Linked DNA regions of Actinoalloteichus hymeniacidonis. The protein of the gene in region 1 interacts with the protein of each later gene in a pairwise test. Links are inferred from orthologs where the notes say so. Each region holds a gene or a part of one and is shown on either strand. Other genes may lie near its edges.

Region 1 (7,450 bases):
TCGAGCTGGGCGACCGATGCCGCGTTCAGGTCGATCGCGGCACCACCACCGGCGGTGGCCGCGGCCTCGCCACCGCCGACCACGCCGCCGTCGGACTGCGCTCCGGGTGGCACGGGCGCATCGACGTGGATCTGCTCACCATCTGCCAGCGGACGAGCCAGGTTCACCGTGTCGAGATCGGCATCCGGGTGTGCCCCGCCCGCAGCCGCCACCGCGTCCGCCACTCTGGCTGGCGCGCTGAGCGTGACCAGTCCGGGTGTCATGACCCGCCCGACGACGCTGACCACCAGTTCGGCGGGCGCCGTCGTCGTCTCTGCCACCGAGGTCGACGAGGTCTGCGGAGTGGCGGCGGCGGGCACCAGCGGTAGTGGTTCCGCAGCAGGCGCGGACCGCCAGAGCAATCCCACCGTGACGACCAAGGCGATACCCACCGCGCCGAGCCCGAGCGCCAGCGCGCCCGATCGGCCGGGGTCCAGTCGGGCCGAGCCGATGCCAGCGGGCACCCAGCGCCGGACGAGGCGGTTGAGCCTGCCTTCGGTGGGTAGCTTCACGGAGGTCGGGTCACCGACGCGACTGCGATGTCGCCCGCCGACGGGTGGAGCACCTCGACCGGTCCCGTCCCGCCGTCTCCAGCCATCCCCGACGGCCCTCGTCACACCGGCGTCCGGCGGCACGCCATCGCCGTCCTCCCCGGTGACGATGACGTCGAGTCGCCGCCGAGGGCCCGGGAAGACAGCTCGGCGTGGTGTCGTGGAAACGGCCATGCCGTGCATTCAAGCCGTCGATCACGAGCAACACCCGAGTTCAAGATCCACATGTGGATGGATCGGACGGTGTGGACAACTCCCCGGTCAGAACGCGACGGCGGCCTTCCGATCGCCCTCGGTTGCGTAACGTCGTGGGGTTACGCCCAGCCACTCGGGTGGCTCAGCCGATCAGGTCAGGGCCGCCCGGCAACACGACCGCGCCCAGCACGCCGGGCCCGGTATGCGCGCCGATCACCGCGCCCAACTCCGAGATCAGACAGGCCCGGCAGCCGGGAACGCGTTCCTCGATCCTCGACGCCAGTTCCACCGCTCGCTCCGGCGCATCCAGGTGGTGCACCGCCACGCCGACATCGCCGGACCCGGCGGTCTCGACGACATGGTCGACCAGCCTGGTCAGCGCCCGCGCAGAGGTGCGGACCTTCTCCAGGGGGACGATGCCGCCGTCGTCGACGTGTAGCAGCGGACGCACCGCCAGCGCCGTGCCAAGGAACGCCGCCGCAGTGCCGATACGACCACCACGTCGCAGGTACTCCAGGGTGTCCAGACAGAAGAAGGCCCTGGTCCGCAGCGCTGTCTCCTCGGCGATCCTGGCAGCCTCGTGGCCATCGGCACCGGAGCCCGCCGCGATCGCGGCCGACAGGACCGCATAGCCCAGGCCCATCCCGGTGGAACGAGAATCGATCACCTTGATCCGGTCCGAGCCCAGTTCCTCGGCTGCGAACCACGCCGCATCCCAGGTTCCGGAGAGGTCTGCCGACAGGTGCACCGAGACGATCATCTCGGCGCCGTCCCGCAGCAGTTCTCGATAGACCGCGGCGAACTCGCTCGGTGTCGGGCGGGAGGTGGTGACCAGGCGGTGGGCCCGGAGGTCGGCGGCGAGTTCCTTCGGGCCGACGTCGACGCAGTCTCGCCGCGACCGGCCGTCCACCAGGACGTGCAGCGGCACCACCCGCACCCGATATCGCTCGGCGAATCCCTCGGGGAGGTGGGCTGTCGAATCGGTGACGATGGCCACGGTCATCCCGGGCGCCTGCTGTTCTGCCGCCAGGCCATCGCTTCGATGCCGTGGTGCGTCGGCCGTATCGCCGTCCGGATGGGTTCGCCGGTCGCGATGACCAGCTCGGCCAAGGCCAGCCCGACGGCATGATGTGCCGTCCAGCCCCAGTGCAGCCCGTCACGGTTGCCCTGGCCGGAGTCCAGGTGGTCGGTGACCAGCGAAGGCAGATCGAGCAACGGGATGCCGACTCGGCCGCCCCAGGCCCGGATCTCCGCTTCGGCAGGCGCATGCCCGGTATGGATCCGGGCATAGGAGTCGGCGCGGTGGACCGAGGGCACCATCGCGATGATCGGTAGCTCGGGACGTAGCGCTCGGATCGCCCGTCTGCATTCATCGAGATACCGGACCGTCAGCCGAGGCGGCAGCGCCACCGGCTTACCGCCCATGGCCCGGGTCAGCGACGGCTGGAGCCGCCGGTAACCCGCCCGGACCCGTCGACGCAGGCCGTCGGGACGCAGGTACCGGATGCCTTCCCGCAATGCCGTCGGCAGCGGCGAGGGCAGCGTGTCCATGCTTCCGACACCCAATACCACCGCGCGGACCAGCGGCAACGCGGCCCACACCCTCGGATCGCCGGTCAATGCCCACCAGGCGTCCCGTGCCGTCCAACCGAGCCCCGCGACGAGTTGAGCGGTACCGCCCAACTCTGCGGCGGCGACATTGGGCCACAGCCTCGGTTCGTCGGCCGGATGTGGGCCCTGCGGACCGTGGAAGGCGAGGGAATCGCCGAGGACCAGCAGCTCCCCACCTCTACGATCCGCCGCGTTCACTCCGAGATGCCTGCGTTGTACTGCCGTAGCCGCCACACGATGTCGTCGGCACGGCGTTCCAGAACCGTCCAATGGCAGTTCCCGATGCCACCGAGTTGCAGCCAATGGGGCAGATCCAGACCGAGCAACCGCCCGGTGAGCGTCGTGATCAGACCACCGTGGGCGCACAGCAACACCGTGCCCGAATACTCCTTATCCAGGTCTGCGACGACGCTTGCGGCGCGGTCCGCGACCTGGATCCGTGTCTCCCCGTTCGGCGTCGGCTGAGTCGGATCGTCGCGCCACTTCGACAGCAGCCCCGGCCAGGCCTCCTCGATCTCCACCGAGGTCAGACCCTCCCAATCACCCATGTGCGTCTCACGCAACCTGGTGTCGGTCTGAGTCTTGACGCCGGTGATCAGGTGGAAGGCCGACGCGGTGTCGGCAGCACGACGAAGATCCGAGGTGACCACGACCTCGGGTTCGAAACGAACCAACTCGGGCGCGGCACGGCGAGCCTGCGCACGCCCCCGCTCGGTGAGTTCGGTATCGAGGTGGCCCTGCAACCGGCCCTCTGCGTTGTGCCCTGTCTCGCCGTGCCGCCAGAGCACCAATCTGGACAGCGTCACGCCTGATCGTCCTCGGTCGCCGAAGCCGCCTCGGCGCTGTCCTCGGAAGACGTCGACGTGGGGGCTCCATCGTCGAACGGCACCCTCGGACAGTCCTTCCACAGCCGCTCGAGCCCGTAGAACGCACGTTCCTCGGCGTGTTGCACGTGGACGACGACGTCCACGAAGTCCAACAGCACCCACCGGCCTTCACGGGCGCCCTCACGGCGTACCGGCTTCACACCGATCTCGCGCAGCTTCTCCTCGATGCCGTCGACGATGGCCGAGACCTGACGCTCGTTGGGCGCCGAGGCGATCACGAAACAGTCGGTGATGACAAGCTGATCGGACACGTCCAGCACCACGATCTCGTGGGCCTTCTTGTCCGCCGCCGCACGGGCGGCGACGAGCGCCGTCTTCCGCGCCTCGTCGGTCGCTACCACAGTTCTCCCTCCGTGGCGGGCAAGCTCGCCCGCTCGAGTGTCTGAGCGTACCGGTGCCCGGTACATCGCCGACACGCAAAAAGACGTGAGGTGACGTAGCCGGGTGTTGGAACGATCCTGGTCCGACGTCAGGCCCCGGTACAGCCCGCACCCGGTGCGGTGATGCGAGCGGGAACCAGGACCACCCTGGCCGACTCGTTTCGTCGCTGACCTGGTGTAATCGATTGCCGGACTACTTCGTGCCACAGGGGTCACGCCAGCTCGACAACACCGTCGATCCACAGCGCTGCTGCGCCCGAGACGGGCGGGAACGCCCCCATCCGGACGTCGAGCGTGCTGCCCACCCGGCTCCGCGACATCGGCCGGTTCGAGGTCGATCCCGCCGCACAGGCCGATGAGGCCACTACCTATCGGACAACGCAGACCGGCGCCGAGCTCTCGCCGATGGCATACCGTGGCTCCACCTCGCCTACGCCCTGCGCCAGACCGCATCGGCGATCACCGTGCTGGACCACACGACGGACCGACTCCAGAACCGATCGGACTCATTCCCACCGACCCCCGATGGCGACAAGACAGCAGGTCAGCGACTGGAATCGACGTATAGGTCCCGCTTGGAGATGTACTGGACGACGCCGTCGGGAACCAGGTACCAGACGGGCATCCCCTCCGCCACGCGCGTGCGACACGCCGTGGACGAGATCGCCATCGCGGGCACCTCGATCAGCGTCACCGAGCCTGCCGGCAGGTGGTGGTCCGCGAGTTGATAGCCGGGCCTGGTCACTCCGACGAAGTGCGCGAGCGCGAACAGCTCGTCGGCTCGACGCCAGGACAGGATCTGCCCCAACGCGTCGGCGCCGGTGATGAAGAAGAAGTCCGTATCGGTGTAATGGGTGCGCAGATCCCGCAGGGTGTCCACGGTGAAGGTGGGCCCGTCGCGGTCGATGTCGACACGGCTGACCGAGAACCTCGGGTTGGACGCCGTCGCGATGACCGTCATCAGATAGCGGTCCTCGGCGGCGGTGATGACCTGGCCGTCCTTCTGCCAGGGCTTTCCGGTGGGCACGAACACGACCTCGTCCAGTTCGAAGCGTGCCTGTACCTCGCTCGCGACCACCAGGTGGCCATGGTGAATCGGGTCGAAGGTGCCGCCCATCACACCCACCCGCCGACGGGCAGAACTCTCCATCGGACTCACCGCCGTCGTCTCGGACACGAACGGGCAGCTTACCGGTCGGGTGGATGGGCGGCGGCCGACCAGGTCAGTCGACCGGTGCTACGACCTTCCCACCGACCAACTCACGCACCAGGATGGCCTCGACCGGGCAGCTGTCCGCGGCGTCGATCACCCCATCGTGCGCGTCGATCTCCTCCGAGATCGCGCTGGCCGCAGCGCCGTCGAGCCGGAAATGCTCGGGCGCGGTGCCTGCGCACATGCCCGATCCGACGCACGCCCCCTGGTTGACGTCGATCTTCCAGCGACTCATGACGTCGTCCTCCCTCACCAGCTGACCGGAAGCCTGACCAGACCCCGGACCAGCACCGGACTCTTCCATTCGAGACCATCATCCTCGACGGCGAATCGGAGCTGTGGCAGTGCCCCGAACAACGCGGTCAATCCCACCTGAAGCATCATCCCGGCCAGCGCGGCGCCAGGGCAGCGGTGTGGACCATGCCCGAAACCGAGATGCGGACGACCGATCCGATCCGGGTCCAGATCCTCGGGTCGTTCGAAGGCGGCCGGATCCAGGTTCGCCGATCCGATGGCAGGAAGCACGGCCTCCCCCGCCCGGATGAGGACGTCACCGAGCAGTACGTCCGACAAGGCATAACGGGCGAAGCTTGCACTTGCGCCGAGCGGCACGAAACGTGTCAGTTCCTCTACCAGGGTGGGGGCCAGACCAGGATCTGTCCGCAGGCGATCGACCAAGCCCGGCCACTGGATGAGGAGGTAGATGAAGTTCGAGAGTTGACTTGTGACGGCCTCGTTCCCCGAAGCGAGTACACCGATCCAAGTCGGGACGATCTGATCCTCGGAGATGACTCCGTTGTCGGCCGCGTCCACCAACTCTCCGAGTAGACCGACTGACGGGGTCCGCCGGTGGCGGTTGATCAGTTCGGCGAGATATTCCGCCAACCTCGCCATGCTCTCGTCGACCTCGGCTGGACTCATCGTGGTCACACTCAAGGTGGCGTCGGTCCACTCGCACAACTGTTTGCGGTCCTCGGTCGCCATCCCGAGAAGTTCGAAGGTCACCTCGGCTGCCAAGGGGATGGCGAAGTCGTGGACCACGTCGGCAGGCGGACCGGTGTGCACCATCTCAGCGATAAGCGAGTCAGCTACTGACCGCGCCGTCGGGCGCAGCTCCTCGATCCGGCGCGTATTCAAGGACCGCATCACAATCCGCCTACGCGGAGTGTGTTCCGGTGGGTCCAGGGATAGCAGGCCGCCCTGGATCACGTCCTCACTCATCCTCGGCTCGTCCCGGCCGGTGGAGGCGGCACGGCTGAACCTGGGATCGGACAACACCGTCCGAACGTCCTGGTAGCTGGTAGCGAGCCAGGCGTCCTCTCCGTAGGGCATCCGGACTCTCACCACCGGCTCGGTGGAGCGCAAGGCCGCATATGTCGGATCAAGCTCTAAGCGGTCGACCGACCCGAAGGGATAGCTCCTCGGTTCGCCTGCTGTGACCATCCAGTCGTCTCCTCATCGGCGGCTTCCGAGATGGAAGATCCACACAGAGAGTAAGAATACGACTACCCAAAGTCAACGAGGGTGGTGAGCGGTGCGCTCACACGCATGACGGTATGCCGGGCGGGGTAGCGAGCCGCCGCCCGGAAACCGATCGAGAAAAAGATCACGACCTCGGGCGTACCTGTCCCTCGCCCCAGATGACCCACTTGGTGGAGGTCAGTTCCGGCAGGCCCATCGGTCCCCTGGCGTGCAACTTCTGCGTCGAGATACCGATCTCGGCGCCCATGCCCAGTTCGGCGCCATCGGTGAAGCCGGTCGAGGCGTTGACCACGACCGCCGCAGCATCGACCCGGGCGACGAACCGCTTCGCGACCCGCAGGTCGGTGGTGAGCACGGCCTCGGTGTGCCCCGAACCGTGTCGCCCGATGTGATCGATGGCGTCCTCGAGGGAGTCGACCACCTTCACCGCAAGGTCCATCGACAGGTACTCGGTGTCCCAGTCCGCCTCGGTGGCAGGCACCGACTCCGGCAGCAGCGCTGCGGCGGTGGCGTCGGCATGGAGCAGCACCTCGGCGGCCCGCAGCTCCGAGCCCATCCTCGGCAGGAAGGTCTCCGCGACGGAGCGATGCACCAGCAGGGTCTCGGCGGCGTTGCACACGCTGGGGCGGCGGGTCTTGGAGTTGAGCACGATGCGAACTGCCCGATCGAGGTCGGCGGACTCGTCCACGTACACATGGCAGTTGCCCACCCCGGTCTCCACGGTGGGAACGGTGGCCTGCTCGACGACGGCGTTGATGAGACCGGCGCCGCCACGGGGGATGACCAGGTCCACCAGACCGCGCGCGGTGATCAGGTGCCGAACCGAGGCTCGATCGTGGCAGGGCAGCAGCTGCACCGCGTCGACCGGCAGCTCCCGAGCCGCCAGGACATCACGCAGAATCCCGACGAGCGCGGTGTTGGACCGCTCGGCGGAGGACGACCCACGCAGCAACACCGCATTGCCGGACTTCAGCGAGAGCCCGGCGGCGTCCACCGTCACGTTGGGCCTGCCTTCGTAGACCATGCCGAGCACACCGAGCGGCACCCGCAGTTGCCGCAGTTCCAGCCCGTTGGCCAAGGCGCCGCCCCGCA
Region 2 (4,734 bases), 2.2 Mb from region 1 along the record:
GTTGCGGGCCTGCTTGAACCTGCTGGGCCTGCGAGCCCTCGTTCCGGTGAACGACTGCCGCACCTCGGTACGCAGCTTCTCCATCAGATCCCGAATGACCTTCTCGACGATCTTGCGAGCCAGCGCGAGGACATCGGGATTCATCAGATGCTTGGTCCGCAGCACCGCGCTCAACAGACTCGGGCTGGGCTCGACCCGCTCCAATACCGTCGGGTCGGTGACGATGTCGAGGATCTCGAAGCGCTCCACGGCGTCGCGCTGCAGGCGTTCGATGGTCTCCTTGGGGAACAACCGGTGTACCGAGTCGAGCCAGTCCACCGTGGTCAGGGCCGACGGCCCGTCGCCACCCTCCTTGCCTGCACCGCCGCCATCGCCTCGGATACCGCGCTTGGCCAATTCCGGGTCGCGGCCGTACAACCAGCTCAACGCCTGATCCCGGCCTGCGGCATCCCCGCTGAGACCGCCGGTGTGCTTCTCGGCGGAGCTGCCCAGGATCAGCCGCCATCGCTGGAGATCACTGTCGGACATCGTCACGCCTCCGCTCCGCCGAGTCCCTCGCGGGCACACAGATCGGCCACTCTCGCCTCCAGCGCCATCGCCTCGGCCAGCACGGTCGGATCGACCGAGAGCCGCAGCAGACTCCGAGGGCTGCTGTGCTTCCCGCGTCTGGCGAGGAGTCCGGCCGCGATGATCTCGCGTTCCCTCGGGGGGAAGAACTCGAATGCGCCGCGCAGGGCGGGCAGCGCGATGAGGAAGTCCGCGTCGGGCATCGCCGAGATGATCTCGTCCAACACACTCAGGACACCCGACGTGTCGGTTTCGGCATCGCCGTGTTCCTCGCTTGTCAGTACCTCGTCACGGGCCAACACGAACAGCCCGGCCAACCAGTCGCCCAAGGTGGTGGGCAGCGCCGCGCCCCGGGCGGCCCTGGCCGCATCGACACCACCCTGACCGGACGATCCCGCGTCGCCCATCGACCAGCAGAACCCGAAGGCCGCGCCACGAAGGTCCTGCGGAGCCAACTCGTCGAGGCTGATGCGTTGCATCACCGCCAGCGCGGCGTCGCGATCCAAATCCAGCTCATGCTCGGCATGCCGGAATGCGTCACGCACGGCGGCGATCGCCTTGATCCGGGGCACATCCATCGGGGCGGTGGCGCCCTGGACGCCCTCGGCGAGCCACAGCACCCGTGTCACGGCACCGCTGATGATCTCGCCGAACAACAGGCTGTGGGCCGACCCGAGCAGCGTGTCGTGCCGCCACAGGCCGAGGACCGTGGTCGACACCCGACCCAGTGCGCCGAGATCGGTCGCCCCGGCCACTCCTTCGGCCACCGCCGACACGATGGTGTCCGCCAGCGTGTCGAGCCCGCACAGCGCCGCATCGAACAGCACGGCGGCCAGCGCATCGACATCGTTGCCTGCCTCGGCGACCTGCTCGGTCAACAGCGCCGATGTCGCGTCGATCAGCGTGGCCCCATAGGAACCCGCCTCGATCAACGCGGTGCGGCGGGTCTCCAACGCCTGCAGGGCCCAGCTCTCCGTCGCCCGCGTATCGGCGCCGGTGCTCGGGCCGTTCACCCGGACGACGCCCGGGATGTCCAGCACTCGAAGGCGGTGCAACAGGCGACTGCGCTGGCGATCGCCGTCCTCGACGAGGTTCAGCTCCACGTCGCCATCACCGTCGAGTCCGTGCTGTTGCAGCTCGGTCTCCACGGCCAACACCAGCGGCGGGGCGGGGGTGTTCGGATGCAGCGAACCGACTCGATCGCCGCCCAGCGCGCTCACCATCGCCACCACGGCCGGATGCGCGCCCTCGGCGAGCGTGCCGCGCACCGTCCACGGCAACGGCTGATCGAGATCCTCCGAGACCAGCGCGGTGACCAGACCGTCCAGCATGTCGGTCCGGGTGGGCTCCGGATGGCCGCGCAGCCGGGACAGACCCTCGGCACTCGCGGTCGCCGCGATCAGATCCGCGGTGGACACCGGCTGCTTGTGCTTGCGCAACCGCTGCGCCACGATCTGCATGACCTTGGTCGCGGCCTGCCTCGGTCCGTTCTCCCACAGCTGTTGGTAGTACTCGGGGGAGGGCATCCCCGCCTGGTAGCCGACGAAGGAGTCCAACCTGGTGAAGGAGTACGGCACCAGGAAACTCCCGCTGACCGCGCCCGCCGGTGGCTGCGGCACCACCGGTGGCGTGCAGTCGCCGTCGGTGGCGGCCGAGGCGGCGACCAACGCGGGGCGATGGAAACCGCCGGTGATCACCAGGACTGGTCGATCGCCCGCCTCGACGACGGCGGAGCGCACCCAGGCGGCCATGTAGGCCTCGCGCGCCATGTCCATCTCGCCAGCTTCCAACGCGGCGAACGGCGCCGACTCCTCGTCGTGCTCGGCGGTCGGGTCCTTGGTGACCTGGCCGCGCAACAGGTCGAAGTAGGCGGTCAGTCGCTCCGCGAGCCCGCCGTCCGCCTGCGCCTCGAAGAGGTGATCCCAGAGGGCGTCGATGTTGTCCACCGAGAAGGTGCGACACAGCTCGTCGACCACCTCGGAATAGCGGTTCTCCGCGTCCGAGTAGCGGTTGCGTTGATCGGTCATCGAGTGATGCCACGCGGGCAGATCGATGAAACGGACCTCCGCGCCTGCCTCGCGACCCTTGGTGAGGGCGATCCATTCCGGCGAATAATCGCAGAACGGAGTCCAGGAGGACTGCGCGCGCTTGCCGTCCCGAAGGTAGCTGAAGATCGCCATCGGCAGTCGATGACCGAGCAGCAGCTCATCGATCCGGTCATTGAAATCGGACGGACCCTCCACCAACACGATCGCCGGGCGTAGCGATTCGATGGTCGAGGCGACCAGACGAGCGCAGGCCGGACTGTGGTGGCGGACCCCGATGAAGGTGGCGGGCATCAGCCTGGCAGCCGGTGCCGGGCGTCGTGCAACGCCTTCCACTGACCGTCGGTGGCCTTCTTGGGCACCTGTTGTTCCAGGTAGCGGCGCAACCGGACCAGGTCCTCGCCGTTGTCCTTGGCGGCGGTGCCCGCCAGACACTCCACGACGTCGGCGGCGTCGCCCTCCTGCCCGCGCAGGAACCAGCCGCGCAGCCCGACGGCGTGGGCGACCGACACCGCCTCGGCCGTGCTCATCACGGTGGAGAGGCGTTCCATCGACTGGCCCTTGTCGGTCTTGCCTGCGCGTAGCTCGCGGAACGTGGTCACCAGCACCTCGAGCACGTCGCGCCGGGGCGCGATCTCGACGCCGGAGCGCCGCAGCAGGTTCCCGGCCTCGCGTTCCACCAGGTCGAGTTCGGTGTTGAAGTCGGCGATCGGGAACACCGTCTCGAAGTTGAAGCGCCGCTTGAGCGCCGCGCTCATCTCGTTGACGCCCCGGTCCCGGGTGTTGGCGGTGGCGATGACGTTGAAGCCCTCCTGGGCGAAGACCATCGAATCGGCGCCGGTCAACTCGGGGACGGCCACCACGCGCTCGGAGAGCAGCGACAACATCGAGTCCTGCACTTCGAGCGGGCAGCGGGTGATCTCCTCGAAGCGGACGATCTTGCCCTCCGCCATGCCGCGCAGCATCGGGGCCGGCACCAGCGAACGCGGCGAGGGACCCTCGGAGACCAGCATCGCGTAGTTCCACGAGTACTTGATCTGGTCCTCGGTGGTCGCCGCGCCGCCCTGGATGGTCAGGGTCGACTCGCCGCTCACCGCTGCCGCGATCAGTTCGGAGAGCAGCGACTTCGCCGTTCCCGGCTCACCGACCAACATCAGGCCACGACTCGTCGCCAGTGTCACCAGCGCCCGGTCGATGAGCGATGGGTCGCCGACGAACTTGCGGGCGATTCCGGCGCGCTCGTCGCCGACGATGAACCGGCGGGCGGCCGACAGACTCAGCGCCCATCCCGGCGGGCGGTGTCCGGTGTCCTCGGCGCGCAGCCGGGCCAGTTCGTCGGCGTACCGGATCTCGGCCGGTGGTCGTTGCAGGGTGTCGTGGGACATGGGGGATGCGGTCTTCCTTGTCGCGGATGGGCGAACGGGCGTGCGGTGTTGTCTTCGATGCCATCGGTGGCGCCTGCGTTCCATTCCCGGTGGACTGGAAAGCAACCCGGCGGTGTGCGGGCCACGGCTCTGATGACGGGTGTCGATGCCTCGGCGGGGATCTCGACAGCGGCGAAACCGGTCCGCGCTCGGTTGAATGATTAACCTGTGGCGGACCCTAGCCGACGCCTATGACACCGCCGGGTGAGATCAGCTCGTCAGGTCCAGCAGGGTCTGGATGAGTTCGGAGGCATCCAGCGGACCCACCTCGCTCAACGGCAGATCGGCCGAATCCCGATCGGATCGGTGCCCCACCAGCCGAACCCACTTGATCTCCGCCGCGAAGGAATCCTCGGCGTCGATCTCGACCAGGACGTCCCCGGCCCCGCTGACCAGCGGGAAACACAACGTGGTCGAGTAGTACGTCCACGCCGCGTTGCGTCGGCAGAGCGCATGTACCCGGCTGGTGTAGGTCGTCATCCCATCGAACCGAGTGAGGCGATTCTCGGTGCGTTCGGCTTCGCTGAAGGTGTGCACCGGCCTGCCGAGTTGCGGAAACGGCTGGGTGATCAGGTAATCGGCGAAGACTTCGGACCACCGCGCCGGGTCGCCGCCCAGCAGGGCGGGATGCGCCACCATGACCTCGGCATCCTCGGCCACGAGCACTTCGTCGTCGTCGACATCGGCGAAGGTGCCGT

Evidence for each region.
Region 2: the proteins of rsfS (region 1) and BKA25_RS10365 interact in binary tests that used the Escherichia coli proteins (3 or more experiments, as listed by UniProt). The link is inferred for Actinoalloteichus hymeniacidonis from one-to-one orthologs.

Annotation. Positions count from the first base shown.
Region 1 is NZ_JACHIS010000001.1:4,558,083-4,565,532, forward strand. What follows is about bases 1,912-4,598. They hold rsfS (ribosome silencing factor), read right to left. Parts: upstream 3,625-4,598; coding sequence 3,199-3,624; downstream 1,912-3,198. Other genes in these bases: octT (diglucosylglycerate octanoyltransferase), read right to left, coding at 1,912-2,594; BKA25_RS18980 (histidine phosphatase family protein), read right to left, coding at 2,591-3,202; nadD (nicotinate-nucleotide adenylyltransferase), read right to left, coding at 4,208-4,598. Also shown: BKA25_RS27980 (ComEA family DNA-binding protein), read right to left, coding at 1-551; BKA25_RS18970 (DegV family protein), read right to left, coding at 928-1,788; more of octT, read right to left, coding at 1,785-1,911; more of nadD, read right to left, coding at 4,599-4,813; BKA25_RS18995 (ferredoxin), read right to left, coding at 4,887-5,111; BKA25_RS19000 (cytochrome P450), read right to left, coding at 5,126-6,319; BKA25_RS19005 (glutamate-5-semialdehyde dehydrogenase), read right to left, coding at 6,483-7,450. UniProt on the Escherichia coli protein: Functions as a ribosomal silencing factor. Interacts with ribosomal protein uL14 (rplN), blocking formation of intersubunit bridge B8.
Region 2 is NZ_JACHIS010000001.1:2,348,757-2,353,490, forward strand. Bases 1,952-4,734 are described here. They hold BKA25_RS10365 (ATP-binding protein), read right to left. Parts: upstream 3,998-4,734; coding sequence 2,906-3,997; downstream 1,952-2,905. Other genes in these bases: BKA25_RS10360 (DUF5682 family protein), read right to left, coding at 1,952-2,906; BKA25_RS10370 (DUF4132 domain-containing protein), read right to left, coding at 4,247-4,734. Outside these bases: BKA25_RS10355 (VWA domain-containing protein), read right to left, coding at 1-528; more of BKA25_RS10360, read right to left, coding at 531-1,951.